DNA from 3 places in the Pseudomonas sp. PF05 genome. Region 2 is predicted to be linked to each of the others. Evidence: predicted binding sites of a transcription regulator. Region 2 holds the regulator's gene; each other region holds the start of a gene.

Region 1 (10,119 bases), on a different contig from region 2:
CCAGTTGTTGTGTTGCATGCGCCTCCTGTGGGAGCGGGCTTGCTCGAGAAGGCGGGGTGCCAGTCGCTGAGGTGTTGAATGTGCTGGCCTCATCGCGAGCAAGCTCGCCCACAGGGGGCCTCAGGATTTTGTGGAGATGCACAGCTCTCCGGTCGCCCGGATCAGGGCGAGCCGGTGCACCGGGTGCTGCTTGTTGTGGTGGGTTGCCTGGGCCAGCCATTGCGGGCACTGCGGGTCGGTGCGGTAGGGGGCGAAGTCGGCCAGTTGTTGCAGCAGGCGTTTTTGCAGTCGATCGAGTTGCGGGCGGATCTGTCCCACCAGGTCCGGGCGTGGGAGGTCCGGGGCCTTGCCGTCCAGGGCCCAGTCGGACAGGTTGATGTACTGCACCATTTTGTTGGCTTCAATTTGGGCGGCGAAAAAAGCTTCCACGGTTTCGCCACTGAGCTTGTAGGTCGGCGCCTGGGCAACGGCGGCGGCAATGACTTCTCGCTCGCGCTGACGGTCTTCTACCGCTTTATGGCTGTCCCATTTGCTCAGCGCCACTTGATCGGCGAGGGCCAGGCGTTCGCCAATGGCGTTAAGCAGCGGGGTAAGGGCCTCAGGGGCGGGCGTCGAGGCGGCTTCGGCGGTGGGGGCCAGCAGCGCGGCGGACAGGGCAAGGCAGAGCTTGAAGCGTGAAGTCATGGGCAGTCTCGTCTTCAGTGGAGGAGCAACGAGGCATCATGCACGTAACCTGCGCGCATAAAAAAGGCCTCCCGAAGGAGGCCTCTTTTTATTCACGCCGTGCGTGGCGGCGTTTACTGGATCAGCAGCTGTAGTACAGCTCGTATTCCAGTGGGTGAACGAAGGTGCGAACCTTGATTTCTTCTTCGCTTTTCAGTGCGATGTAAGCGTCGATGAAGTCATCGCTGAATACGCCGCCCTTGGTCAGGAAGGCGCGGCCCTTGTCCAGCTCTTCCAGGGCTTCTTTCAGGCTGCCGCACACCTGTGGGATTTCCTTGGCCTCTTCAGGCGGCAGGTCATACAGGTTTTTGTCAGCGGCATCGCCAGGGTGGATCTTGTTCTGGATACCGTCCAGACCGGCCATCATCAGTGCGGCGAAGGCCAGGTACGGGTTGGCAGCCGGATCCGGGAAACGCGCTTCGATACGGCGGGCTTTAGGGCTGTTCACGTAAGGAATACGGATCGAGGCGGAACGGTTGCGAGCCGAGTAGGCCAGCATGACCGGGGCTTCGAAGCCAGGTACCAGACGCTTGTAGGAGTTGGTCGACGGGTTGGTGAAGCCGTTCAGGGCCTTACCGTGCTTGATGATACCGCCGATGAAGTACAGGGCGGTGTCCGACAGGCCGGCATAGCCTTCGCCTGCGAAGGTGTTCTTGCCGTCTTTGGAGATCGACATGTGAACGTGCATGCCCGAACCGTTGTCGCCATACAGAGGCTTGGGCATGAAGGTCGCGGTGCGGCCGAAGGCATCGGCAACGTTGTGTACGCAGTACTTCAGGGTCTGGACTTCGTCAGCCTTCTTGACCAGCGTGTTGAATTTCACGCCGATTTCGTTCTGGCCGGCAGTTGCCACTTCGTGGTGGTGAACTTCGACGGTCTGGCCCATTTCTTCCAGTGCGTTGCACATGGAGGTACGGATTTCGTGGTCGAAATCGAACGGTGGAACCGGGAAGTAGCCGCCCTTGATACCTGGGCGGTGGCCTTTGTTGCCGCCTTCCACGTCCTGGTCGGACATCCACGAACCTTGTTCGGAGAAGATCTTGAACATGGAGCCGGAGATATCGGACTTGAACTTGACCGAGTCGAAGATGAAGAACTCAGGCTCAGGACCGAAGAAAGCGGTATCGCCGATACCGGTGGACTTCAGGTATTCCTCGGCGCGGTGGGCGATGGCGCGTGGGTCGCGGTCATAGCCTTGCATGGTCGAAGGTTCGATGATGTCGCAGACCAGGATCAGGGTCGGCTCTTCGGTGAACGGGTCCAGGACGGCCGTTTCGTCGTCCGGCATCAGGATCATGTCGGAGGCTTCGATGCCTTTCCAGCCGGAGATGGAGGAGCCGTCGAACATTTTCCCGATTTCAAAGAATTCGTCGTCCAGCGCATCACGGGCCGGCATGGTCACGTGATGTTGAGTACCTTTGGTGTCAGTGAAGCGCAGATCAATCCACTTGACGTCATGATCTTTGATGAGTTGAACCGACTTCGACATATGTCCTCCGGGTGGCTTCGGGCGGGTAGTGGAGTGCCCTTAGATATGGGTGATGCCGGCGCGAATACTCTGCCAAGGCAACCTGCCTCACAAGGGAGCAAATTGCATGCCAGTGCCCCAGCATGGGTTTTTTGCACCAAATCCACGCTTTTAAAGGCATCAATCAAAGATTGTCAGACAATAACGCACTGCAATGTGGCGTCGTCAATGGATAATGACCTGTTTTGGTGCATGCAAAACCATCTGCACATAAACTGGTTAAACCTTGAGCAATTTCCGCTATAATCCGCGCCCCCCTTTTTCGGCTGGCCGTTCGCGCGCTGTTTTCATGAAACTAATCGTAAAAGTCTTCCCCGAGATCACCATCAAGAGCCGCCCGGTACGGATGCGTTTCATCCGCCAGTTGGCCAAGAACATCCGTGCCGTGCTCCGAGACCTGGACCCGGCCGTGGTGGTGAACGGCGTGTGGGACAACCTCGAGCTGGAAACCCGTGTCAGCGAACCCAAGGCCCTGAAGGAAATGACCGAGCGCCTGAGCTGCATGCCGGGCATCGCGCATTTCCTGCAAGTCGATGAATACCCGCTGGGGGACTTCGACGACATCCTCGCCAAATGCATGCTCCATTATGGTGATGCGCTGGCCGGCAAGATTTTTTCGGTGCGCTGCAAGCGTGCCGGCAAGCACCCATTCAGTTCGATGGATGTGGAGAAGTACGTCGGCAGCCAGTTGCGCCGGCAGTGCGGCGCGGCCGGTATTTCCTTGAAAGACCCGCAGATCGAAGTGCGCATCGAAATTCGCGACCAGCGGCTGTTCGTGATCCACAGCCAGCACAACAGCATCGGCGGTTATCCGCTGGGTTCGCTGGAGCAGACCCTGGTGCTGATGTCCGGCGGTTTCGACTCCACGGTGGCCGCCTACCAGATCATGCGTCGCGGGTTGATGAGCCATTTCTGCTTCTTCAACCTCGGTGGGCGTGCCCATGAACTGGGCGTGATGGAAGTGGCGCACTTCATCTGGAAGAAGTACGGCAGCTCCCAGCGCGTGTTATTTGTGAGTGTGCCGTTCGAGGAAGTTCTGGGCGAGATTCTCGGCAAAGTCGATAACAGTCATATGGGCGTCATTTTGAAGCGTATGATGTTGCGCGCCGCTTCACGAATTGCCGACCGCCTGCAAATCGACGCGCTGGTGACCGGCGAGGCGATCTCCCAGGTGTCGAGCCAGACGCTGCCGAACCTGTCGGTGATCGATTGCGTGACCGAGAAACTGGTCTTGCGGCCGCTGATTGCCAGCCACAAGCAGGACATCATCGACCAGGCCAATGAAATCGGCACCGCCGAATTTGCCCGGCACATGCCGGAGTACTGCGGCGTCATCTCGGTCAATCCGAAGACGGCGGCCAAGCGCGGGCGGGTGGAGCACGAAGAGAAAGAATTCGACATGGCGGTGCTCGAGCGTGCGCTCGAAAACGCCAGGCTGGTGCCAATCGATCGAGTCATCGATGAGTTGGGCCAGGACATACAAATTGAAGAAGTCGGCGAAGCGCTGGCCGGTCAGATCATCATCGACATCCGTCACCCGGACGACGCTGAAGACGACCCGCTGAGCATCGCCGGCATCGAGGTAAAAACGATGCCGTTCTATGCAGTGAACGCGCGTTTCAAGGAACTGGACCCTACTCGCCAGTACCTGCTGTATTGCGACAAAGGCGTGATGAGTCGCCTGCATGCCCACCATTTGCTCAGTGAGGGGCATGCCAATGTGCGCGTTTATCGACCGAGCTAAGTGCCCGGGGCTGTTTGCCTGTGGCCTGCGTCACCGGCCCCCCGACGCCGCCGACAGGCTGTAACGGCTTTGTCGGACTCAACGTAAATCGCTGCCACGACCTGTCAGCACACCGAATCCTCTGATCGAGATACACAAGTGATCGAAAATCTACGCAACATCGCCATCATTGCTCACGTTGACCATGGTAAGACCACCCTGGTAGACAAACTCTTGCGTCAATCCGGCACCCTGGAGCGCAACGAGCTCAACGACGAGCGCGTGATGGACTCCAACGACCAGGAAAAAGAGCGCGGTATTACCATCCTGGCGAAAAACACCGCCATCAACTGGAATGGCTACCACATCAATATCGTGGACACCCCGGGCCACGCCGACTTCGGTGGTGAAGTAGAGCGCGTGATGTCGATGGTCGACTCCGTGCTGCTGCTGGTCGATGCCCAGGACGGCCCTATGCCGCAAACCCGTTTCGTGACCAAGAAGGCTTTCGAAGCCGGCCTGCGTCCGATCGTGGTCATCAACAAGGTTGACCGTCCAGGCGCGCGTCCGGACTGGGTCCTGGACCAGATATTCGACCTGTTCGACAACCTGGGTGCCACCGAAGAACAGCTGGACTTCAAAGTCGTCTACGCTTCGGCCCTGAACGGTATTGCCGGTCTGGACCACACCAACATGGCTGAAGACATGACCCCGCTGTACCAGTCGATCGTCGACGACGTACCGGCGCCGAAAGTCGACCGTGACGGCCCGTTCCAGATGCAAATCTCGGCACTGGACTACAACAGCTTCCTGGGTGTTATCGGTGTTGGCCGTATCGCCCGTGGTCGCGTCAAGCCGAACACCCCGGTGGTTGCCATCGACGCCGACGGCAAGAAGCGCAACGGTCGTATCCTCAAGCTGATGGGTCACCACGGCCTGCACCGCATCGACGTTGAAGAAGCTGCGGCCGGCGACATCGTCTGCATCAGCGGCTTCGAGCAACTGTTCATCTCCGACACCCTGTGCGACCCACTGAACGTCGAAGCGATGAAGCCGTTGACCGTCGACGAGCCAACCGTTTCCATGACCTTCCAGGTCAACGACTCGCCATTCTGCGGTAAAGAAGGCAAGTTCGTGACCAGCCGCAACATCAAGGAACGCCTGGACAAAGAGCTGCTCTACAACGTTGCCCTGCGCGTTGAAGAAGGCGACTCGGCCGACAAGTTCAAGGTCTCCGGCCGTGGCGAGCTGCACCTCTCGGTACTGATCGAAACCATGCGTCGCGAAGGCTTCGAAATGGGCGTGGGCCGTCCTGAAGTGATCATCCGCATGGTGGATGGCGTCAAGCACGAACCGTACGAAAACGTGACCATCGACCTGCCGGAAGAATCCCAGGGCGCGATCATGGAGCAAATGGGCCTGCGCAAAGGCGACCTGACCAACATGGTTCCGGATGGCAAGGGCCGTGTGCGCCTTGAGTACAACATCCCGGCCCGTGGCCTGATCGGTTTCCGTAACGAGTTCCTGACCCTGACCTCCGGTGGCGGCATCCTGACTTCGATCTTCGATCGTTACGACGTGATGAAGTCCGGCGACATGTCCGGCCGTCAGAACGGTGTCCTGGTATCGGTTGCGACCGGCAAGGCCCTGACCTACTCGCTGGAAACCCTGCAAGCGCGCGGCAAGCTGTTCGTCGAGCACGGCCAGGATATCTACGAAGGTCAAATCGTCGGCCTGAACAGCCGCGACAACGACCTGGGCGTGAACCCAACCAAAGGCAAGAAGCTCGACAACATGCGTGCTTCGGGCAAGGACGAAACCATCGCCCTGGTTCCACCGGTCAAGTTCACCCTGGAGCAAGCGCTGGAGTTCGTGCAGGAAGACGAACTGTGCGAAGTGACGCCTAAGTCGATTCGCCTGCGTAAGAAGATCCTTGGCGAAAGCGAGCGTACCCGCGCTGCCAAGAAAAGCGGCAACTGAGTTTCGACTTAGCTAGCAGCTAAAAAAACGCCCCCGGTCGTGAGATCGGGGGCGTTTTTTTATGCCTGGAAGTTATGTGGCGGCTGTCAGGGGCCCTATCGCGAGCAAGCTCGCTCCACAGTGGATCTTCAGTGGATACAGACTTCGTGTGGGAGCGAGCTTGCTCGCGATAACGGTGGTTCAGACACAGCAGAACCAGCAGTCGATCAAAATTTGTCCAACGTCCGCGGATTGCGCTCGCGCTCCACTTCCTTGGGCTTGTAGGCGCAATAGCCTGGCCGTGGTCCAACCCGCGGATGGTTGCGGCAGGTGTCCGGGCGTTTCTCGTAAATGGTGCACAACCGGCTCTTGCGATCCAGATAAAGGCAGTCGTTGTTGCTCATGCGCTGGAGCGTGAAGATCTCGGACTTCTGGTTGTAGCGCTCGACGATCCCTTCCTTTTGCAGGCGCTTGGCGATGTTCTTCGGCGGGTCGCCCAGTTCGAACTCATCGACGATGCCGATGCGGATCAGGTCCTTGATCTTGACCTCCACTGGCAGCGTGCAGCAGCTCGACACACAGGAGCCGCACATCGGGGCGGAGTACTTGGCCCAGGTATCGAGTCGGTCGATCTCCGCGGCGGCGATCAGGTTGGGCTTCATCATCACGGTTTACCAGCATGCATCAGGGCGCGCGATCATACCGGGACTGGTGAAATTTTGAACGACCATCCGCCAGTTTTTTTCATCGCGGCCAAATCCGCCCGGATCGGCACGGCCCCTGCATTCATTCGACCATCCGGCAATTCCCTGGCGGCGATTCTCCGACACTCGGGGAAATCCACCGAACCAAGAGCCTGAACCGTCTGTCAGACCGTCTAGGCTCAGACAATTCCATGCTCGTTCGAGGTCTTATCAATGACTCAAGAACCACTTGTTCGCGAAGCCGAAGTTGCGGCATTTCGCGACGCCGTGTTGACCAAACTCACTTATGCCGTCGGCAAGGACCCGGATCATGCGTTTGATCACGACTGGTTCGAAGCCATCGCCCTTGCTGCGCGCGACCACATGGTCGAACACTGGATGGACCACACGCGACAGATCTACCGCAAGGGTCAGAAGCGCGTCTATTACCTCTCCCTGGAATTTCTCATCGGCCGCTTGCTCTACGACAGCCTGAGCAACCTCGGCTTGCTGGACACGGCGCGCGAGGCCCTGACCGAACTGGGCGTGGACCTGGAGCGTATCCGCCTGCTCGAGCCGGATGCGGCGTTGGGCAACGGTGGCCTTGGTCGCTTGGCCGCGTGTTTCATGGAAAGCATGTCGACCCTGGGCATTGCCGGCCACGGCTACGGTATTCGTTATGAACACGGCCTGTTCCGCCAAGCCATCGTTGACGGCTGGCAGCAGGAGCAGACCGAACACTGGCTGGATTTCGGCAACCCCTGGGAGTTCGAACGGCCGGAGGTGGTTTACCCGATCGGCTTTGGCGGCAGCGTCGAGACCGTGACCGATGACGCGGGCAAGACTCGGCAAGTCTGGACGCCGGGCGAAACCGTGCGGGCCATTGCCTATGACACGCCGGTGGTGGGCTGGCGCGGTGCCAGCGTCAACACCCTGCGCCTGTGGCGTGCCCGGGCCATGGAAGAGCTGCACCTGGAACGCTTCAATGCCGGCGATCACTTGGGCGCGGTGGCGGAAGTGGCCCGGGCCGAAAGTATTTCCCGCGTGCTGTACCCGGCCGACAGCACCGAGGCGGGCCAGGAACTGCGCTTGCGCCAGGAATACTTCTTCGTGGCCGCCTCGCTGCAGGACTTGCTGCGCCGTCATCGCAACATGCACACCTCGGTGCTGACCCTGGGCGACCACGCCGCGATCCAGCTCAACGACACGCACCCGTCCATTGCCGTGGCCGAGTTGATGCGGCAATTGGTGGATGTCTACGACGTGGCTTGGGACGCGGCCTGGCAGATCACTCAGGACACGCTGTCCTACACCAACCACACGCTGCTGCCCGAAGCCCTGGAAACCTGGTCGGTGGGGTTGATGGAGCGCATGCTGCCCCGGCACATGCAGATCATCTACCTGATCAACGCCCAGCACATCGATTCGCTGCGGGCCAAGGGCGTGCACGATTTCGATGTGCTGCGCTCGGTTTCGCTGATCGAAGAGGACAATGGCCGCCGGGTGCGCATGGGTAACCTGGCATTCCTCGGTTCCCACAGTGTCAACGGCGTGTCCGGGCTGCATACCCAGTTGATGCGCAGCACGGTGTTTTCCGAGTTGCACAAGCTCTATCCGGAGCGAATCAACAACAAGACCAACGGCATCACCTTCCGCCGCTGGTTGTTCCAGGCCAACTCCGAATTGACCTCGATGATGGTCGACGCCCTCGGCCCGAGCGTGCTCGACAACCCCGAGGAACGCTTGATCGAGCTGGAACCGTTCGCCGACAAGCCAGCGTTTCGCAAACAGTTTGCCGAGCAGCGCTTGCACAGCAAGAAGGCCCTGGCCTACTTGATCCACGAGCGGCTGGGGATTGCCGTGAACCCGGCGGCGATGTTCGACGTGCAGGTCAAGCGGATCCATGAATACAAGCGCCAGTTGCTCAACCTGATGCACACCGTGGCGCTGTACCAGGCGATCCGCGCCGAGCCGGAAGTGGACTGGGTGCCGCGGGTGAAGATCTTCGCCGGCAAGGCCGCCGCCAGTTACCACCAGGCCAAGCTGATCATTAAACTGACCAACGACATCGCCCGGGTGGTGAACAACGACCCGACCGTGCGCGGCCTGCTCAAAGTGGTGTTCCTGCCCAACTACAACGTCAGCCTGGCCGAAAGCATCATTCCGGCGGCGGACCTGTCGGAGCAGATCTCCACGGCCGGTTTCGAAGCGTCAGGCACCAGCAACATGAAGTTCGGCCTCAACGGTGCGCTGACCATCGGTACCATGGACGGCGCCAACGTGGAGATGCATGAGCGCATTGGTGGTGAACATATGTTCATCTTCGGCCTGACTTCCGAGCAGGTGGAAGCGCGCAAGCAAAACGGTGAATTCAGCGCCGCGCCGGACATTGCCGCGTCCCATCGACTCAACGACGTATTGCAGGCGATTCGCGGCGGGGTGTTCTCGCCGGATGATCCGATGCGCTACGCCGGGCTCGTGGACTCGCTGGTGGACTATGACCGCTTCCTGGTCTGCGCCGACTTCGACTCCTACTGGAACGCCCAGGCCAAGGTCGAAGAGCGTTGGCATGACTCCAAGCAATGGTGGCGTTCGGCGGTGCTCAACACTGCGCGCATGGGCTGGTTCTCCTCGGACCGGACCATCCGTGAATACGCGACCGACATCTGGAAGGCCTTGGAGTAGCGTTTGCTGCAAGAAATGTGAGCGAAGCCCAACGGCGGTTGGGCTTCGTCGATATACTAGGCGCCAGTTTCGCCGGGCTGTGATGTGGCCGGACTCAATTATTGGCAGCGCCGATATTCCAATGTGGGAGCGGGCTGTGTGGGAGCAAGGCTTGCCCGCGATGAAAACGCCGCGGTCTCTTGAGGGCCGCAGCGCCTGGATCGCGAGCAAGCTTTGCTCCCACACAGCCCGCTCCCACAGGGTTTGGGGGTTTCCACTAGACTGATCCAGGCATCGCATCACCCCGGTTATGCCCGCAACGGGCCGCTTAGGGATATCGACCATGCAATGGATCTTGACGCTGTTGGGCCTGGCACTCGGCTGGGTGGTGGACGAGTCGTTCGCCGATGCGCTGATAGGCGCGTTGGTGGGGCTTGGCATCGCCCAATCGTTTCGGCTGGGCCGGTTGGGTGTCCAGGCGGCCAAGCAACAGATCTTATTGCAAGAAGCCCAACAGAGCTTGCTCACGCTGGAGGCGCGCCTGGCAGTGCTCGAGCGTGGGACCGTTGCCGCACCGAGTGAGCCAGCGCCAGCGCCCGAGGTTGTCGTGCCCCAGGCCGCGACGCCCGAGACGCGCACGACGTCTGAGCTCATCTGGGAGTTGCCGCCCGACCTCGAACCCGTTCCCGCGATGGCCACCCAGGCCAGCCAGCCATTGCCCGATGACGTTTGGAAACCCGCGCCAACCACGTCCAGTGGGCGTGCCGATCGCGACTTCGCGCCGTTGCCCCTGGAACCGATGGCTTCGAAACCCGCGTCTCCCCGTGGCCCGAATTTGT
Region 2 (10,119 bases):
GCGGCCCGGAGGCGATTCGCGAAACCGTCGCCGCGGCACTGGCGATTGCCAAGCACACTTCAGAAGACGAAGCCTCGGGCCTGGCCGATGCCGCGCTGATGTGCAAGGAGCTGCGCGACTTCGACCTGTTCCACGCCTGGGACATCACCCCCGAGCAGGCCATCGAACAGGCACTGCGTTGCGAAGCTGCGGCATTCGAGGCCGACAGCCGGATCAAGAACGCCGACGGCACGACGCTCAATACCCACCAGGGCTGCCGGGTCTATGGCAACAGCCACGGTTTCATCGGCGGTTATGCATCGACCCGCCACAGCCTCAGTTGCGTGATGATCGCCGAAGCCGACGGCCAGATGCAGCGCGATTACTGGTACGACGTGAGCCGTCAGGGCGCCTTGCTCGCGGACCCTGTGAGCATTGGCCAGAAAGCCGCGCAACGGGCGGCCAGCCGCCTGGGCGCGCGCCCGGTGCCGACCTGTGAGGTGCCGGTGTTGTTTTCGGCCGAGCTGGCTGGTGGCTTGTTCGGCAGCTTCCTGTCGGCGGTGTCCGGCGGCAACCTGTACCGCAAGTCGTCGTTCCTCGAGGGAGCGCTGGGCCAGAAGCTGTTCCCGCAATGGATGACCATCGACGAGCGTCCACACCTGATGCAGGCCATGGGCAGCTCGGCGTTCGACGGCGATGGCCTGGCCACTTACGCCAAGCCGTTCGTGGAAAACGGCGAGCTGGTGTCCTACATCCTCGGTACCTATTCGGGCCGCAAGCTCGGCATGCCGAGCACCGCCAATGCCGGCGGCGTGCATAACCTGTTCGTGACCCATGGCGAAGAAGACCAGGCCGCCTTGCTGCGGCGCATGGGCCGGGGGCTGCTGGTGACCGAACTGATGGGCCACGGCCTGAACATGGTCACCGGGGACTATTCCCGTGGCGCGGCGGGTTTCTGGGTCGAGAACGGCGAGATCCAGTTCCCGGTCCAGGAAGTGACCATCGCCGGGAACATGCGCGACATGTTCAAGCAGATCGTAGCGGTGGGCAACGACCTGGAGCTGCGCAGCAACATCCGCACCGGTTCGGTGTTGATCGAGCGTATGACGGTGGCGGGTAGCTAACGCTCAGCGCGTAAAAAAGCGCGTCATCCACTGGATGACGCGCCTTTTTTTGTGCCCAATGAATCCGCCTTGGGACCTGGGCAGTTATTCGCCTTCGTCGAAATATCGGTTGATCAGGTCCACCAGCGCGTCCATCGCTTCCTGTGCCTGTTCACCTTCGGTGAGCAGGTGGATCTTGGTGCCCTTGCCGGCGGCGAGCATCATCATCGCCATGATGCTTTTACCGTCGACCGCAGTCTCGGGCGTGCGGCCAACCCTGATGGTGGTGTCCTTGAACTGGCCCGCGACTCCGACGAACTTGGCCGACGCTCGGGCATGCAAACCCAGCTTGTTGATGATTTCAATTTCCTGAGCAGGCATCGCGATGTGAATCCTTTAGCTGAGGTCGCGGTGGCGAACCTGGACGTTCTTCAGGGATTGTTGCAGGAGTTGACCCAGGCGTTCGGTCAGGTAGACGGAGCGGTGATGTCCACCGGTACAACCGATGGCAATCGTGACATAGGCGCGGTTGCTCGCGGCAAAGCGGGGCAGCCATTTGAGCAGGTAGCTGGAGATGTCCTGGTACATTTCCTCGACATCCGGCTGGGCGGCCAGGTAATCGATCACCGGTTGGTCGAGCCCGGATTGCTCGCGCAATTCCGGTTTCCAATAAGGATTGGGCAGGCAGCGCACATCGAACACCAGGTCGGCGTCTACGGGCATGCCACGCTTGAAACCGAACGACTCCACCAGGAACGCCGTGCCCGGCTCAGGCTGGTTGAGCAGGCGCAGCTTGATCGTGTCGCGCAACTGATACAGGTTCAGGTGCGTGGTGTTGACCTTCAGGTCCGCCAAGTCGGCGATCGGCCCCAATAGTTGGCTTTCATCCTCGATGGCTTCGGCCAGGGAGCGGTTGGCATTGCTCAGCGGGTGGCGCCGGCGGGTTTCGGAAAAACGCTTGAGCAGTGTCTCTTCATCGGCATCCAGGTACAGCACGTCGCACTGGATATGCCGGCTGCGCACTTCCTCGAGCAGTTCAGGAAAACGCGACAGGTGGCTTGGCAGGTTACGCGCATCGATGGAGACCGCCACCAGTGGCTGCGCCAGCTCGGTGTGGATCAGGGCGCGCTCGGCCAGTTCCGGCAGCAGGCCGGCGGGCAAATTGTCGATGCAATAGTAGCCGCTGTCCTCAAGCACGGCGAGGGCCGTGCTTTTACCGGAGCCGGAGCGGCCACTGACAATGATCATGCGCATTTTTAATGACCGTTCTGCTCGTCCAGGACCACCTGGTACAACGCTTCGTTGCTTGGTGCGCTGCGCAGTTTTTCGCGCACTTCCTTGCGGTCCAGCATGCTGGCAATCTGGCGCAGCAGCTCGAGGTGCGCATCGGTCGCCGCTTCGGGTACCAGCAATACAAACAGCAGGTCGACCGGGGCGCCGTCGATGGCGTCGAAATCGATAGCCGTTTCAAGGTGCAACAGCGCGCTGATCGGCGCCTCACAGCCCTTGAGACGGCAATGGGGGATGGCGATGCCGTTGCCAAAACCGGTGGAACCGAGTTTTTCACGGGCAACCAGGGCCTCGAAGACGTCCTGCATGACCAGATCAGGCACCTCGCGGTGGATCAGGTTGGCAATGTGTTCGAGGGCTTTCTTTTTACTGCCGCCCGGCGCGTTCACTTGGGAACGGCCGGGGGTCAGGATGGTTTCTAGTCGGATCATGGATTGGGGGGGTTAACGACCGGTCGCGCCCTGGAGGAGGCTCTGGGTCTTTTCCTTATGCTTTTTGAGTTGGCGATCCAGCTTGTCGGTCAGCAGGTCAATCGCGGCATACATGTCTGTGTGCTCTGCGTTGGCAACCACTTCTCCGCCGGGAATATGCAGCGTGGCTTCGATTTTCTGCAGCAGTTTCTCGACGGTCATCGTGACTTGCACGTTGGTGATCTTGTCGAAATGCCTCTCCAATCGGTCGAGTTTTTCGCCGATGTAGGTGCGCAGGGGTTCGGTCACTTCCAGTTGGTGTCCACTGATGTTGACTTGCATACAGCTTCTCCTTCGTTGCCAGTGCATAAAGCGGCAGGCAGACATGCCTGCCACTGGAACGCTGTGGCGTGGCCTGTTACATCAACCGCTTGCGTTCGCTCGAAGGCGCGATCCCGAGGGATTCGCGGTATTTGGCGACGGTACGGCGGGCCACCTGAATGCCTTGTGCCTCCAGTAAACCAGCGATCTTGCTGTCACTCAACGGCTTTTTCTGATTTTCCGCGGCCACCAGTTTTTTGATGATCGCGCGGATGGCCGTGGACGAGCATTCGCCGCCTTCGGAGGTGCTGACGTGGCTGGAGAAAAAATATTTCAATTCATAGATGCCCCGGGGGGTATGCATGAATTTCTGGGTGGTTACCCGGGAAATCGTCGACTCGTGCATGCCCACTGCCTCGGCAATGTCATGCAGGACCAACGGTTTCATCGCTTCATCGCCATACTCCAGGAAGCCGCGCTGATGCTCGACGATCTGGGTGGCCACTTTCATCAGGGTTTCGTTGCGGCTTTGCAGGCTCTTGATGAACCAGCGCGCCTCCTGCAACTGGTTGCGCATGAAAGTGTTGTCGGCGCTGGTGTCGGCGCGCTTCACAAAGCCGGCGTACTGGGCGTTGACCCGCAGCTTGGGCACCGATTCCTGGTTGAGCTCCACCAGCCAGCGGTCGTTGTGCTTGCGCACGATTACGTCTGGAACCACGTATTCGGGCTCGGTGGATTCGATCTGCGAGCCGGGGCGCGGGTTGAGGCTCTGCACCAGTTCGATCACCTGGCGCAGCTCATCTTCCTTGAGCTTCATGCGACGCATCAACTGGCTGTAGTCGCGACCCCCCAGCAAGTCGATGTAGTCGGTGACCAGCCGCTTGGCTTCGGCCAGCCACGGGGTCTTGGCGGACAACTGGCGCAGTTGCAGCAACAGGCACTCGCCCAGGTTGCGGGCGCCGATGCCAGCCGGTTCGAACTGCTGGATGCGATGGAGGACGGCTTCGATCTCGTCCAGCTCGATGTCGAGCTCGGGATCGAAGGCTTCGAGGATTTCTTCGAGGGTCTCGTCCAGGTAGCCCTGGTTGTTGATGCAATCGATCAGGGTCACGGCGATCAGGCGATCGGTGTCGGACATCGGCGCCAGGTTCAGCTGCCACAGCAGGTGGCTTTGCAGGCTTTCGCCGGCGGAGGTGCGGGTGGTGAAGTCCCACTCGTCGTCATCGCTGCTCGGCAGGCTGCTGGCGCTGGTCTGATAGACGTCTTCCCAGGCCGTGTCCACGGGCAGTTCGTTGGGGATGCGTTCGTTCCATTCGCCATCCTCGAGGTTGTCCACCGTCGGGGCGGCTTCCTGGTAGGTCGGTTCCGGGATTTCGGTGTTGGTCTTCTGCTCGACGTTGTCGGCCAGTGGGTCGGTGTTGTCGAAGTCGTCGCCTTCTTCCTGGCGTTCGAGCATCGGATTGGACTCCAGGGCCTCCTGGATCTCCTGTTGCAGGTCCAGGGTCGACAATTGGAGCAGGCGGATGGCCTGTTGCAGCTGCGGTGTCATCGTCAGCTGCTGGCCCATTCTCAAGACTAGCGATGGTTTCATGGCAGGGGCTTAACACCTTATTCGCCGGCGCACATGCGCCATCCACTACAGGGCGCCGAAGCGCCAAACTTAAGCAAATTATATGCCTGAAACTGAAGTGTTTGCCTAGGGCGTCGCCATAATAAAATGAAACGACGCTCTAACGATTCGCCAGACACTTTGGCTTACAGGCGGAACTCATGGCCCAGATACACTTCCTTGACCAGGTCATTGGCCAGGATCGCTGCGGAGTCGCCTTCGGCGATCAGCTGGCCGTCATTGACAATGTAGGCGGTTTCGCAGATATCCAGCGTCTCGCGCACGTTGTGGTCGGTGATCAGCACGCCGATCCCCTTGGCCTTGAGGTGATGGATGATCTGCTTGATGTCGCCCACCGAGATGGGGTCCACGCCGGCGAACGGTTCGTCGAGCAGGATGAACTTCGGTGCGGTGGCCAGGGCGCGGGCGATTTCCACGCGGCGCCGCTCGCCCCCGGACAGGCTCATGCCCAGGTTGTCGCGAATGTGGCTGATGTGGAATTCCTGCAGCAGGCTTTCCAATTCCTGGCGACGACCGGCCTTGTCGAGTTCCTTGCGGGTCTCGAGGATCGCCATGATGTTGTCGGCAACCGACAGTTTGCGGAAGATCGACGCTTCTTGCGGCAAATAGCCGATACCTGCCTTCGCCCGGCCGTGCATCGGCTGGTGGCTGACATCCAGGTCGTCGATCAGTACGCGACCCTGGTCGGCCTGGACCAGGCCGACGATCATGTAGAAGCAAGTGGTCTTGCCCGCGCCGTTGGGGCCGAGCAGGCCGACGATCTGGCCGCTGTCGATGGACAGGCTGACATCACGCACGACTTGACGGCTCTTGTAGCTCTTGGCCAGATGCTGAGCTTTCAGAGTTGCCATTACTGGGCCTTCTGCTCGTCGGTTTTCTTTTTCGGTTGGATCACCATGTCGATCCGCGGACGCGACTCGGTCACCTTGCTGCCGGTGGCGCGACCGGCGCTTGCCAGCTTCTTGACTGTGTCGTAGACGATTTTCTCGCCCTGGGTGATGTTGTTGTCCTTGTCGATGACCTTGGCGCGGTCGATCAGGACCACGCGATCCTTGGAGGCGTGGTACTGGATGGTGACCCCGTAGCCCTGCACAGGCTTGGTATCGCCGGCAGTTTGCAACTGCTCGAAATAGGCCAGGTTGCCCACCGAGGTCACCACGTCGATGTCCCCGGCCGGAGTGCGGGTGATGGTCACGGTATTGCCGGTGACCTTCATCGAGCCCTGGGTGATGATCACGTCACCTGTGTAGGTGGCGACACCTTTCTTGTCGTCGAGCTGGGCATCGTCGGCCTGGATGCGGATAGGTTGGTTGCGGTCGTCGGGAAGAGCCCAGGCGCTCGCGCTTCCCAGTGCTGCGCCCAGACTGAGCAAAATAGGGAGGGTTTTAGCGAGCTTCATACTGTCCTCTTACGTTCGATAGCAGGTGTATCCTGCTTTCCTTCAAATACGCTTTCATTCCCGTGCCGGTCGACACACCCCCGGCGCCGTCGATTCTAACGGGTTGCTCGGTCTGCGCATATTCTTGCTGTGGGAACACGGTCATGCGCGTGCTGGTGATGATGGTCGTACGGTTTTTCTCGTCGGTTCGGGCGATGCGCACCGAGTCGATCAGTTCCACTTCGGTGCCGCCGGAATTGACTTCGGCGTGCTCGCTCTGCACATGCCACGGAAACTCGGTGCCGCGGAACATGTTCAGGTCGGGCTTGGTGACCAGCGTAATGTCAGTGGCCTTTACGTGGTCGACCTTGTCGGACGTCATCTCATATTGCACTTTGCCGTCGGGCAGGTACTGCAGGGTATGCGTGTTGGTCGCGTACCAGTCGATCTTTTCCTCGATCTGGGTCGCAGGTCGGTCGAGAAACCGTTCGGGGCTGATGTTCCAGTAGCCCACCGCAGCGAAAATCGCCGCGATACAGCCGAACACCACGATGGTGCGAATCTTCTTGCTCAGCATAAATGGCTCACAGGTACGCGGCGTTGGCCGCTTCGAGGCGGCCCTGGGCGCGCAGGATCAGTTCACAGAATTCGCGGGCCGCACCTTCGCCGCCTCGCGCCGTGGTGACGCCGTGGGCATGCTCGCGCACGAAGCTGGCCGCGTTGGCGACTGCCATGCCCAGGCCTACTCGGCGAATCACCGGCAGGTCTGGCAGGTCGTCACCGAGGTAGGCCACCTGTTCATAGCTTAGGTTGAGTTGGCCCAGAAGCTCGTCCAGCACCACCAGTTTGTCTTCGCGCCCCTGGTAAAGGTGCGGGATGCCGAGGTTCTTCGCGCGTCGCTCGACCACCGGGGTCTTGCGACCGCTGATGATGGCGGTCTGCACGCCGGCGGCCATCAGCATCTTGATGCCTTGGCCGTCGAGGGTGTTGAACGTCTTGAACTCGCTGCCGTCTTCAAGGAAGTACAGGCGACCGTCGGTCAGCACGCCGTCGACATCGAACACCGCCAGCTTGATGGCCTGGCCGCGTTGCAACAGTTCTGTGTTCATTTACATGACTCCCGCACGCAGCAAATCGTGCATATTCAGGGCGCCCACCGGACGGTCCTCGTCGTCGACGACCACCAGGGCGCTGATCTTGTGGTCTTCCATGATTTTCAGGGCCTCGGCGGCGAGCATCTCGGCGCGGGCGGTCTTGCCGTGGGGCGTCATGACTTGCTCGATGGTGGCACTGTGGATGTCGATGGTGCGGTCCAGGGTGCGGCGCAGGTCGCCGTCGGTGAAGATCCCGGCGAGCTTGCCGTCGGCTTCCAGGACCACCGTCATGCCCAGCCCCTTGCGGGTCATCTCCATGAGCGCGTCCTTGAGCAGCGTGCCGCGCAACACTTGCGGCAACTCTTGGCCGGCGTGCATCACGTTTTCGACTTTCAGCAGCAGGCGACGGCCGAGGGCGCCACCGGGATGGGAAAAGGCGAAGTCTTCCGCGGTGAAGCCCCGGGCTTCCAGCAGCGCCACGGCCAGGGCGTCGCCCATGACCAGGGCAGCGGTGGTGGAAGAGGTCGGTGCCAGGTTCAGCGGGCAGGCTTCGTGTTCGACATGAACATTGAGGTTCACTTCGGCGGCCTTGGCCAGCGGCGAGTCCGGGTTGCCGGTCATGCTGATCAACTGGATGCCCAGGCGCTTGATCAGCGGCAGCAGCGTGATGATCTCATTGGTGGAACCGGAGTTGGACAGGGCCAGGATGACATCGTCCCGGGTGATCATGCCCATGTCTCCGTGGCTGGCTTCGGCCGGATGGACAAAAAAGGCCGTGGTGCCGGTGCTGGCGAGGGTGGCGGCGATCTTGTTGCCGATGTGCCCGGACTTGCCCATGCCGACCACGACCACGCGGCCTTTGCTGGCCAGAATCATCTCGCAGGCGCGTACGAAATCAGCGTCGATACGGGGCAGCAAGCCTTGCACGGCTTCGAGCTCGAGGCGGATGGTACGTTGTGCCGATTGAATCAGGTCGCTGGATTGGCTCATGTCAGAAATCGTATAGCCCGATGAAAAGGCGGCGATTATAGCGGCAATGAACAATTCCCTCACGTAAGTTCGTCATGCTTTGTTCGTGGGGCCGCAAGGTTCGACATAAAATGTGGTTTTTTACCTTGAGCGAGGCTTAACGGGTGGGGTGTTGGCCTTGGGCGCTTGGCTGTTGCAGTGATATAGTTCGCCGCCGGTTCGCGTGCCCGGCGGTACCGGCGCTTGTCGACCGCCCAGGGCATTCGAATGTGAGGCTGCATCGCAAGGAGTTTAGATGAGTGCCGACAACGCCTACGCGGTCGAGCTGAAGGGACTGTCCTTCAAGCGAGGGACGCGCAGCATTTTCAATGACATCGATATTCGCATTCCACGCGGCAAGGTCACTGGCATCATGGGGCCTTCCGGGTGTGGCAAGACCACGCTGCTGCGGCTGATTGGGGCACAATTGCGCCCCAGCGCCGGCGAAGTCTGGGTCAATGGTCAGAATCTTCCCGAGTTGTCTCGCAGCGACCTGTTCGATGCGCGCAAGCACATGGGCGTGCTGTTCCAGAGTGGCGCGCTGTTTACCGATCTCGACGTGTTCGAGAACGTGGCGTTCCCGTTGCGGGTCCATACCGAGCTGCCGGAAGAGATGATCCGCGACATCGTCCTGCTCAAGTTGCAGGCCGTCGGGCTGCGAGGCGCCCTGGACCTGATGCCCGACGAGCTGTCCGGCGGCATGAAACGCCGGGTCGCGTTGGCGCGGGCGATTGCCCTCGATCCGAAGATCCTCATGTACGACGAACCCTTCGTCGGGCAGGACCCGATCGCCATGGGTGTACTCGTGCGCCTGATCCGCCTGCTCAACGATGCGCTGGGCATCACCAGCATCGTGGTCTCCCACGACCTGGCCGAAACCGCCAGCATTGCCGACTACATCTATGTAGTCGGTGATACCCAGGTGCTGGGGCAGGGTACGCCCCAGGAACTGATGGATTCGGACAATCCGCGCATTCGCCAATTCATGAAGGGTGATCCGGACGGGCCGGTGGAGTTCCATTTTCCGGCCACGGATTACCGTACCGATCTGCTGGGGAAGCGCTGATGCGCAAGAAATCACTATTGGAAAGAATTCGCCTGTTTGGCCGCTCCGGTATCGATGTGGTGGCAGTACTGGGCCGTTCCTCGCTGTTTCTGATGCATGCCCTGCTTGGGCGCAACTCGACGGGTGGTGGTTTTAGCCTGCTGGTCAAGCAGTTGCACTCGGTGGGCGTGATGTCCCTGGTGATCATCGTGGTCTCCGGGATCTTCATCGGCATGGTCCTGGCGCTGCAAGGGTTCAACATCTTGTCCAGCTACGGTTCGGAGCAGGCGGTCGGGCAGATGGTTGCGCTGACGCTGTTGCGTGAGCTCGGCCCCGTGGTCACGGCGCTGCTGTTTGCCGGGCGTGCCGGTTCGGCGCTGACGGCCGAAATCGGCAACATGAAGTCCACCGAACAATTGTCCAGCCTGGAAATGATCGGCGTCGACCCACTCAAATACATCATTGCCCCGCGCCTGTGGGCCGGTTTCATTTCCCTGCCGGTGCTGGCGATCATTTTCAGCGTCGTGGGGATCTGGGGCGGCTCGTGGGTGGCAGTAGACTGGCTGGGGGTCTATGAGGGTTCCTACTGGTCAAACATGCAGAACAGCGTCGATTTTCTCGACGACGTGCTCAACGGCGTTATCAAAAGTGCCGTATTCGCTTTCGTGGTGACCTGGATCGCTGTGTTCCAAGGCTATGACTGTGAGCCCACGTCAGAGGGGATCAGCCGTGCCACAACCAAGACCGTGGTGTACGCCTCGCTGGCGGTCCTGGGCCTTGACTTTATTCTGACCGCCTTGATGTTTGGAGATTTCTGATGCAAAACCGCACCCTGGAAATCGGTGTCGGCCTTTTCTTGCT
Region 3 (10,119 bases), on a different contig from region 2:
ACCAGCTTCTCGGCATCCCGGGCGCAGACGATCAATGCACCCGTACGATCGCGGTAGAGGCCGAAGTTCTTCGAGCAGGAACTGGTGACCAGCACCTCCGGCAACGCATCGGCAAACAGCCGGACCGCCCAGGCGTCCTGCTCCAGCCCATCGCCAAAGCCCTGGTAGGCGAAGTCGATCAGCGGTAGCAGGTCGCGGCTGCGCACCACCTCCAGCACCTGACGCCATTGCTCATGGGACAGGTCGAACCCGGTGGGGTTATGGCAACAGGCGTGCAGCAGCACCACATCACCTTTGGGCGCCTGGTTCAGCGTCGCCAGCATTGCTTCGAAATCCAGGCGGTTATCAGCGCCCACGTAAGGGTAGTGACTGACCTTGACCCCGGCCGCGGCGAAGATGGTTTCGTGGATCGGCCAAGTCGGGTTGCTCAGCCATACGCCACGGCCCGGCAGGCATTGGGCGATGAAGTCGGCACTCAGGCGCAGCGCACCGGTGCCGCCCGGTGTCTGGGTGGCGCCGGCACGTCTTGCGCTGATCAGCGGAGAGTCGGCACCCAGCACCAGCTCATTGATCAACTGGCCGAACGCGGCGTCGCCATGGCCGCCGATGTAGGTCTTGGTGGTCTGGCGATCCACCAGCCGCTGCTCGGCCTGTTTCACTGACTGAAGAATCGGCGTCAGGCCCTGGGCATCCTTGTAGACACCCACGCCCAGGTCGAACTTGCTTGGGTTGCTGTCCGCCGCGTAGGCCTCCATCAGGCCGAGAATCGGGTCGCCGGGTACCCGGCCGATGGCATCGAAATGCATTACTTGCGGCCCTCGGCGGTCTTGGCCACGTCATCGGTGCGGGCGGCCATGATGAAGTCGTTGCGGTGCAGGCCCTTGATGGAGTGGCTCCACCAGGTCACGGTGACTTTGCCCCATTCGGTGAGCAGGCCTGGGTGGTGGCCTTCGGCCTCGGAAATTTCACCCACAGCGTTGGTGAACGCCAGGGCGTGCTTGAAGTTCTTGAACAGGAAAACTTTTTCCAGTTGCATTACGCCGTCGCGCACTTCGATGTTCCAGTCGGGGATCTGCTTGATCAGTACCGGCAGTTCTTCGTCGCTGACTTGTGGGGCGTCGGCGCGGCAGGCTTCGCAATGGGCTTGGTTCAGAGTGTTCATGGTGTGTTCCTGGATCGAATATTTGAAAACGTCGATGCACCCACGCTAAAGCAAAGCCGCGTTGTGCAACAGACTCAATTGAGATTAAAAGACGCGGTTCACGCAGCCTTTGGTGGGAATTTCGGGGCGTGCAAGCCCAGTTCCCGACCGCGCTTGACCATGCCCATGATGTCTTCGTGGGCCAGGTCGAACAGGCGCTTGAGTTCTGGCAGCACGAAATACACCGGTTGCAGGATGTCGATGCGATACGGCGTGCGCATGGCTTCCAGTGGATCGAAGGCTTGATGCTCGGGCTCGTTGGACAGGCAGTACACGGTTTCCTTGGGCGAGGACAGGATGCCGCCACCGTAGATGCGCCGGCCCTGTGGGGTTTGCACCAGGCCGAACTCGATGGTCATCCAATACAGGCGCGCCAGGTAGACGCGTTCTTCCTTGGAAGCCTGTAGGCCGAGTTTGCCGTAGGTGTGGGTGAATTCGGCAAACCAGGGGTTGGTCAGCAATGGGCAGTGGCCGAAGATCTCGTGGAAAATGTCCGGCTCTTGCAGGTAGTCCAGTTCTTCCCGGGTACGAATGAAGGTTGCCACCGGAAACTGCTTGCTGGCGAGCAATTCGAAGAAGGTCTGGAAGGGGATCAACGCCGGCACCCGGGCAACCTGCCAGCCCGTGGTCTCGCCCAGCACTTGGTTGATTTCGCCCAGTTGCGGGATACGGTCGTGGGGCAGGCCAAGCTTGTCGATGCCGTCCAGGTATTCCTGGCACGCACGGCCTTCGATGACTTTCAGCTGGCGGGTGATCAGCGTATTCCACACCGCATGTTCTTCGGCGGTGTAGTGGATAAAACCTTGCGCATCGGGCTCGCGGGCCACGTACTGCGTCTGCTTCATGCTGTTCTCCTGCTGATTTCCCTCTCGGGGAAGACGTGTTGTTGTTATGTCCAGCGATGTATTAGAGATAACCCGAAGCAGGGAGATGTGCAGCACTCTGACAAAGGTGGGATGGGTAAAAGAATGGCAAATTCGTAAAGTTTTCGTTACGAATTGACGGGTGCGCCGATGTTATCGGGATTTTCTTGTGGGAATCTGCCTATAGCTGTCACATAATCTTGACAGTTATTTCCGCTGCCGGTCGGAAACCCTCATGGCAAAGGCCGGGCTGCGCCGTAGGAGCTGCCGAAGGCTGCGATTTTTTGATCCTTTCGCTTGGGATTCAACTGTCTGGGAAAAGATCGCAGCCTCGCTTCGCTCGGCAGCTCCTACAAGCGGGAACAAGCTCCCTTCCCACGAGTTTCCAATACACATCGGGCCTTTTCATGCGCATCAAAGTCCATTGCCAGAACCGCATCGGCATCCTGCGGGACATCCTCAACCTGTTGGTGGAGTACGGCATCAACGTCGCCCGGGGGGAGGTGGGCGGCGAGCATGGCAACGCGATCTACCTGCACTGCCCAAACCTGATCAACATCCAGTTCCAGGCGCTGCGTCCGAAATTCGAAGGTATCGCCGGGGTATTTGGCGTCAAGCGTGTAGGGCTGATGCCCAGCGAGCGTCGGCACATGGAACTCAACGCCTTGCTCGGCGCTTTGGAATTCCCGGTGCTGTCCATCGACATGGGCGGCTCCATCGTTGCGGCTAACCGAGCGGCGGCGCAGTTGCTCGGGGTGCGAGTGGACGAGGTGCCGGGGATTCCCCTGTCCCGCTATGCCGAGGATTTCGACTTGCCGGAACTGGTGCGGGCCAACCAGTCGCGCATCAACGGCCTGCGGGTCAAGGTCAAGGGCGATGTGTTCCTGGCGGACATCGCGCCGCTGCAATCGGAACACGACGACAGCGAAGCCATGGCCGGTGCGGTGCTGACGCTGCACCGGGCCGACCGGGTGGGCGAACGTATCTATAACGTGCGCAAACAGGAATTGCGTGGCTTCGACAGTATTTTCCAGAGTTCGAAGGTCATGGCGGCGGTGGTGCGCGAGGCCCGGCGCATGGCACCGCTGGACGCGCCGCTGTTAATAGAAGGTGAAACCGGTACCGGCAAGGAACTGCTGGCCCGCGCCTGTCACCTGGCGAGCCCGCGCGGGCAATCGCCACTGATGGCGCTCAACTGTGCCGGGCTGCCGGAGTCCATGGCCGAGACCGAGCTGTTCGGCTACGGCCCGGGGGCCTTCGAGGGTGCCAGGGCCGAAGGCAAGCTCGGCCTGCTGGAACTGACCGCCGGCGGAACGCTGTTTCTCGATGGTGTCGGGGAGATGAGCCCGCGCCTGCAAGTGAAACTGCTGCGCTTTCTGCAAGACGGTTGCTTCCGGCGCGTCGGCAGCGATGAAGAGGTGTACCTGGACGTCAGGGTGATCTGCGCCACCCAGGTCGATTTGTCCGAACTCTGCGCCCGGGGTGAATTCCGTCAGGACTTGTACCACCGCTTGAACGTCCTTTCCTTGCACATCCCACCGCTGCGCGAATGCCTCGATGGCCTGGCGCCGCTGGTGGAACATTTCCTCGACCAGGCCAGCCGCCAGATCGGCTGTGCCCTGCCCAAGCTGGCCCCGGCGGCGATGGACCGTCTCAGTCACTACCACTGGCCGGGCAACGTCCGGCAGTTGGAAAACGTGCTGTTCCAGGCCGTTTCCCTGTGCGACGGCGGCACGGTGAAGGCTGAGCATATCCGCCTGCCGGACTACGGCGTGCGCCAACCCCTTGGCGATTTTTCCCTTGAGGGTGGGCTGGACGAGATCGTCGGGCGTTTCGAGAAAGCGGTGCTGGAGCGCTTGTACTCCGAGCACCCCAGTAGCCGGCAACTGGGCAAGCGGCTGGGGGTTTCCCATACGACCATTGCCAATAAGTTGCGCGAATATGAGGTCGGCAAGGAGCCCGGAGCGTAATCAATTGCGGTGCGGTTGCCGGATGGGTAAACCTTTGCCTTGCAGCGGCACGACACCGCCGGTTTTTCGTCTTCGATACATTTGCACAATCGCTTCCAGAACCTCCAGGCCCTTTGTTTACCGGGTCCATCAGCGCCAGAAAAAAGTTGGTCTGCAAATTGCTTGAGGCTGTGCAACACAGCAGTGGGCGGCAAACGTCCGGCATGCAGAGGAACGACAGTGGACAAGTACCTTTATGTGGCAATGACCGGCGCCAGCCAGAACGCACTGGCGCAGCGGGCCCATGCCAACAACCTGGCGAACATCTCCACCAATGGTTTTCAGAAAGACCTGGAGCAGGCGCGCTCGATGCCGGTGTTCGGCGACAGCTTTCCGGCGCGGGCGTTTGCCATGTCCGAACGGCCTGCCACGGACTTCACTCCGGGGGCGCTGGTAGAAACCGGTCGTGACCTCGATGTGGCGGTCAGTGGGCCGGGCTGGATGGCCGTGCAGAACCCCGATGGCGGTGAAAGCTACGTGCGCACCGGCAGCCTCAATGTTGACGCCTTGGGCGTGCTGCGCGCCGGCAACGGTATGCCGGTGATGGGCAACGGCGGTCCGATCGCCGTGCCGCCAGAGCAGAAGATCGAAATCGGCCAGGACGGCACCATCAGCATCCGCGCCATGGGCGAAGGCCCGCGGGTGATGGCTGAAGTGGACCGCATCAAGCTGGTCAACCCGGACCTCAAGAACATGACCAAGGGCCTGGATGGTTCGATCCGGACCAAGGACGGCCAACCGGCGCCCATTGATGCCAATGTGCAGTTGGTGTCGGGTTTCCAGGAGGCGAGCAACGTCAATGCCGTGGATGAAATGACCTCGGTGCTGGCCCTGGCCAAGCAGTTCGAGCTTCACGTCAAGATGATGAACACCGCCAAAGAAGGCGACGAGGCCATGGCTCGGGTCTTGCAGATCTAACCATTAACTAAAGCGTCGCGCCGAAAAACAGGCGTACGAGGAGAATCGAATGCTTCCGGCTCTATGGGTTGCCAAAACAGGTCTGTCCGCCCAGGACACCAACCTGACGACCATTTCCAACAACCTGGCGAACGTTTCGACCACGGGTTTCAAACGTGATCGTGCCGAGTTCCAGGACCTGCTGTATCAGGTGAAACGCCAGCCTGGCGCCCAGTCGACCCAGGACAGCGAACTGCCGTCGGGCCTGCAAGTGGGTACCGGTGTGCGCATCGTCGGCACGCAGAAAAACTTCAACGCCGGCAGCCTGCAAACCACCGAGCAGCCCCTGGACATGGCCATCGACGGTCGCGGTTTCTTCCAGATCCTGCAGCCGGACGGCACCACGTCCTACACCCGCGACGGTACGTTCCACCTCGACTCCAACGGCCAGATCGTCAACGCCAGCGGTTTCGCCCTGGAGCCGGCCATCATCATTCCGAACGATGCCCAGACCTTTACCGTGGGCCGTGACGGCACCGTGTCCATCACCGTGGCGGGCAACCCGGCCGCCCAGGTGATCGGCAACCTGCAGACCGCCGACTTCATCAACCCGGCCGGCCTGCAAGCGGTGGGCAACAACCTGTTCCTGGAAACCGCCGCCAGTGGCGCGCCGCAAGTCGGCACCCCGGGCCTGAACGGCTTCGGCACCACGCTGCAGAACACCCTGGAAACGTCCAACGTAAGCACCGTCGAGGAGATGGTCAACATGATCACCACCCAGCGTGCCTACGAGATGAACTCCAAGGTGATCTCCACTGCCGACCAGATGCTCTCGTTCGTTACGCAGAATCTGTAACCGCGTCGCAACGTCCGTCATTACGTAGACAGGGCGGCCCCAGGGTCGCCTGCAACACCAAGAGGTAGGGTCATGAAACGCTTCGTATCTGTTCTGGCACTGAGTGGGGTCACCGCGCTCGCGGGCTGTGTCGCGCCGACACCCAGGCCCAATGACCCGTATTACGCCCCGGTGTTGCCGCGCACGCCGTTGCCGGCTGCGGCCAACAATGGTTCGATCTACCAGGCCGGCTTCGAGCAGAACCTGTACAGCGACCGCAAGGCCTTCCGGGTCGGTGACATCATCACTATCACCCTGAACGAGCGGACCCAGGCCAGCAAGAACGCCAACTCGCAGATCGACAAGACCAGCGAGACCAGCGTTGGCCTGACCTCGCTGTTCGGCTCCAGCCTGACCACCAACAACCCGATCGGTGGCGGCGACCTGAGCCTCAACGCCGGCTACGGCTCCGACCGTGCCACCAAAGGCGACAGCAAGTCCGGCCAGAGCAACAGCCTGACCGGTTCGATTACCGTGACCGTCGCCGATGTGTTGCCCAACGGCATCATCGTCGTGCGCGGCGAGAAGTGGCTGACCCTCAACACCGGTGACGAACTGGTGCGCATCGCCGGCATGGTTCGCGCCGACGACATTGCCACCGACAACACGGTTTCCTCGACCCGTGTGGCCGATGCGCGCATCACCTACTCGGGCACCGGCGCCTTTGCCGATGCGAGTCAACCGGGTTGGTTCGACCGTTTCTTCCTCAGCCCGAAGTTCCCTTTCTAGGTGGCCCCGTTGAATCTTAAACAGCTGTTGATCGGTGCCTTGGTAATGTCGGCAGCCTTTAGCGCTCAAGCCGAGCGTCTGAAGGACATCGCCAGCATTTCCGGCGTGCGTTCCAACCAGTTGATCGGCTACGGCCTGGTCGTGGGCCTGAACGGCACCGGTGACCAGACCACCCAGACCCCGTTCACCCTGCAGACCTTCAACAACATGTTGTCGCAGTTCGGTATCAAGGTGCCGGCCGGCTCCGGTAACGTGCAGTTGAAGAACGTCGCGGCGGTGTCGGTCAGTGCCGATCTGCCGGCGTTCGCCAAGCCTGGCCAGCAGGTGGATATCACCGTTTCGTCCATCGGTAACTCCAAGAGCCTGCGTGGCGGCACCCTGCTGCTGACGCCGCTCAAGGGTATCGACGGTAACGTCTACGCCATCGCCCAGGGCAACCTGGTGGTCGGCGGTTTCGATGCCGAGGGGCGCGACGGTTCGAAGATCACCGTCAACGTTCCGTCGGCCGGTCGCATCCCTGGCGGTGCGTCGGTGGAGCGTGCGGTGCCGAGCGGTTTCAACCAGGGCAACAGCCTGACGCTGAACCTCAACCGTTCCGACTTCACCACCGCCAAGCGTATCGTCGACAAGATCAACGACATGCTCGGCCCAGGCGTGGCCCAGGCCCTCGACGGTGGTTCGGTGCGCGTCACGGCGCCGCTGGATCCGAGCCAGCGGGTCGACTACCTGTCGATCCTGGAAAACCTTGAGGTCGACCCGGGCCAGGCGGTGGCGAAAGTCATCATCAACTCGCGTACCGGCACCATCGTGATCGGCCAGAACGTCAAGGTGTCTCCGGCCGCCGTGACCCACGGCAGCCTGACCGTGACCATCACCGAAGACCCGATCGTCAGCCAGCCGGGGCCGCTGTCCAACGGCCAGACCGCCGTGGTGCCCCGCTCGCGAGTCAATGCCGAGCAGGAAGCCAAGCCGATGTTCAAGTTCGGCCCGGGCACTACCCTGGATGAAATCGTCCGGGCGGTGAACCAGGTCGGCGCGGCGCCGGGCGACCTGATGGCGATCCTCGAAGCCTTGAAGCAGGCCGGCGCGTTGCAAGCCGACCTCATTGTGATTTGAGGGGCGAGCCATGGATATGCGCAAGGGCGCTTTGATCAGCGGGGACTCGGGTTCCTACTCGGACCTGAACCGCTTGAACCAGCTCAAGGTCGGCGACAAGAACAGCGACAGCAACCTGCGTAAAGTGGCACAGGAATTCGAGTCGCTGTTCCTTGGCGAAATGCTCAAGTCCATGCGTTCGGCCACCGAGGCCTTGGGCAAGGACAATCCGATGAACACGCCAGAAGCCAAGCAGTACCAGGAAATGTACGACCAGCAGTTGGCCGTTTCCATGTCCCGCGAAGGCGGTGGTATTGGCCTGGCCGATGTGCTGCTGCGCCAGATGTCCAAGAACAAGCCACTGGCCCCCGGCGAGGCGGCGACCTTGTCGGCTGCCAAGCAACAAGAGGCGCTGGACAAGGTTGCCAAGGCGCCGGTGCCGACACCGCTGGCTGCCGGGACCCTGCCTACTGACGGCCCATTGTCGCGTATCAGTGGCCAGCGTCCGTTGTGGGCTTCGCGGGCCGTGAGTGCATCGCAAGGGGCCGAGGGCGTCCATCGCAACGACATGGAATTGCTCAACCAGCGCCGCCTGGCCCTGCCACCGAAACTGGCCGACCGCCTGCTCGCCGGGCTGGTGCCTTCGGCGGCGGTCAATGCCGATGTGCCTGCGCAGAACGTCCTGACGGATCGCGCCATCGCCGCCGTCAAGCCGGCCACTGGCGACCTGGCCAATGGCGACTGGTTGGCCGCACTCAAGGCCGCCGAGCCGAAAGGCGACATGCAGGTCTATGGCCGCGCCGTGGCACAGCCACCGCTGGCACCGGCCCGCAAGGCCTTCCGCGATGCCGATGAATTCGTCAATGCCATGTTGCCAATGGCCAAGGAAGCGGCCGATCGCATTGGCGTCGACCCGCGTTACCTGGTAGCCCAGGCCGCCCTGGAAACCGGTTGGGGCAAATCGGTCATGCGCCAGCCCGATGGCAGCAGCAGTCACAACCTGTTCGGCATCAAGGCCAGCCAAAACTGGAAGGGCGATTCAGCCCGGGCGATTACCAGCGAATTCCGTAATGGCGCGATGGTCAAGGAGACGGCCGAGTTCCGTTCCTACGCCTCGTACCGTGACAGTTTCCATGACCTGGTCAATCTGCTGCAAAGCAACAGTCGCTATCAAGATGTGCTGAAGTCGGCCGATAACCCGGAACAGTTTGTACGCGAGTTGCAGAAGGCCGGTTACGCCACCGACCCGCACTACGCCAGCAAGATTTCGAACATAGCCCGGCAGATGACGAGTTACCAAAACTACGCTTCTGCAGGCGCCACCACGACTTTATAAGGTCTGAACCATGAGTTTGCTCAATATAGGGATGTCGGGTCTGTCAGCAAGCCAGACTGCGTTGGTGACCACGGGTAACAACATCGCCAACGTCGATACCGCCGGTTATTCGCGCCAGCAGACCGTGCAGACCACCAAGGCCTCGAACCAGTACGGCAACGTGTTCATCGGTTCCGGCACGACCCTGGCCGATGTGCGTCGGGTGTATAACGCCTTCCTTGAAGCACAACTGAAAACCACCACGTCGCTCAACAGTGACGCGGCGGCCTATCAGGGGCAAATCACGCCACTCGATTCCCTGTTGTCGGACAGCGGCACCGGTCTCAACGGGGCGCTGACCAAGTTTTTCGCCTCGGTGCAGAACGTCAACGCCAAGCCGGGTGACGATGCGTCCCGCCAGTTGCTGCTCAGCGATGCCCAGGCCTTGAGCAACCGTTTCAATTCGGTTGCCAGCCAGTTGACCGAGCAGAGCCAGAACATCAACGGCAACCTGTCGAACATGGTGGAGCAGGTCAACAACCTGGCGGCCACCGTTGCGCAGTTGAACAAGAAAATCGCCGAAGTCTCCAACTCCGGTGGCGCACCCAATGACCTGCTCGATGCCCGCAGCGAAACCATTCGCCAGCTCTCGACGTTCACCGGCACGCAGGTCGTCGAGAACGGCAGCAGCCTGGACATCTACCTGGGCTCCGGCCAACCACTGGTGATGGGCAATACCGTCAATACCCTGGAAGCGGTGCCGGACAAGAACGATCCGGGGCGCATTGGCATCCAGCTCAACAGTGGCTCCAGCTCCATGGACTTGACGTCGGTGCTCACCGGCGGCGAGATCGGTGGCTTGATGCGCTACCGCAGCACCGTGCTCGACCCGGCCATGAACGAGTTGGGTCGCGTGGCCCTGGTGGTCGCCGACCAGATGAACAGCATCCAGGCTTCGGGCATCGACATGAACGGGGCCTTCGGCTCCAACCTGTTCAGCAACATCAACAGCGCTGCGCAAATGAGTCAGCGCAGTGTTGCGTCGTTGAACAACAGTGCGGGCTCCGGCAACTTCAACATTGCCATCGAAGACACCGGCAAGCTGACCACCAACG

The links. The regulator sigma-54, encoded in region 2, starts transcription at its own class of promoters, with help from an activator protein. The targets are predictions, from matches to a motif close to ANTGGCATNNANNTTGCTNT.
Region 1: glnA (type I glutamate--ammonia ligase) is a predicted target of sigma-54. The motif match lies at 2,307-2,326, and genes of this name have one in related genera.
Region 3: AC09SL_RS00110 (flagellar basal body rod protein FlgF) is a predicted target of sigma-54. The motif match lies at 4,180-4,199, and genes of this name have one in related genera.

Annotation. Positions count from the first base shown of each region.
Region 1 is NZ_JBWLPW010000006.1:166,881-176,999, forward strand. It holds gene AC09SL_RS12645 (chorismate mutase) at 121-684, opposite strand; gene glnA (type I glutamate--ammonia ligase) at 806-2,212, opposite strand; gene thiI (tRNA uracil 4-sulfurtransferase ThiI) at 2,541-3,995, shown strand; gene typA (translational GTPase TypA) at 4,134-5,954, shown strand; gene AC09SL_RS12665 (YkgJ family cysteine cluster protein) at 6,161-6,598, opposite strand; gene AC09SL_RS12670 (glycogen/starch/alpha-glucan phosphorylase) at 6,851-9,301, shown strand; gene AC09SL_RS12675 (DUF2339 domain-containing protein) at 9,624-10,119, shown strand, end outside.
Region 2 is NZ_JBWLPW010000011.1:134,827-144,945, reverse strand. It holds gene pmbA (metalloprotease PmbA) at 1-1,103, shown strand, start outside; gene AC09SL_RS19290 (HPr family phosphocarrier protein) at 1,188-1,463, opposite strand; gene rapZ (RNase adapter RapZ) at 1,479-2,336, opposite strand; gene ptsN (PTS IIA-like nitrogen regulatory protein PtsN) at 2,339-2,803, opposite strand; gene hpf (ribosome hibernation-promoting factor, HPF/YfiA family) at 2,816-3,124, opposite strand; gene AC09SL_RS19270 (RNA polymerase factor sigma-54) at 3,201-4,694, opposite strand; gene lptB (LPS export ABC transporter ATP-binding protein) at 4,859-5,584, opposite strand; gene lptA (lipopolysaccharide transport periplasmic protein LptA) at 5,584-6,132, opposite strand; gene lptC (LPS export ABC transporter periplasmic protein LptC) at 6,119-6,688, opposite strand; gene AC09SL_RS19250 (KdsC family phosphatase) at 6,696-7,220, opposite strand; gene AC09SL_RS19245 (KpsF/GutQ family sugar-phosphate isomerase) at 7,221-8,195, opposite strand; gene AC09SL_RS19240 (ATP-binding cassette domain-containing protein) at 8,470-9,279, shown strand; gene mlaE (lipid asymmetry maintenance ABC transporter permease subunit MlaE) at 9,279-10,076, shown strand; gene mlaD (outer membrane lipid asymmetry maintenance protein MlaD) at 10,076-10,119, shown strand, end outside.
Region 3 is NZ_JBWLPW010000001.1:21,985-32,103, forward strand. It holds gene AC09SL_RS00090 (amino acid aminotransferase) at 1-806, opposite strand, end outside; gene AC09SL_RS00095 (4a-hydroxytetrahydrobiopterin dehydratase) at 806-1,162, opposite strand; gene phhA (phenylalanine 4-monooxygenase) at 1,261-2,046, opposite strand; gene AC09SL_RS00105 (sigma-54-dependent transcriptional regulator) at 2,472-4,034, shown strand; gene AC09SL_RS00110 (flagellar basal body rod protein FlgF) at 4,254-4,991, shown strand; gene flgG (flagellar basal-body rod protein FlgG) at 5,041-5,826, shown strand; gene flgH (flagellar basal body L-ring protein FlgH) at 5,899-6,594, shown strand; gene AC09SL_RS00125 (flagellar basal body P-ring protein FlgI) at 6,640-7,710, shown strand; gene flgJ (flagellar assembly peptidoglycan hydrolase FlgJ) at 7,721-9,025, shown strand; gene flgK (flagellar hook-associated protein FlgK) at 9,036-10,119, shown strand, end outside.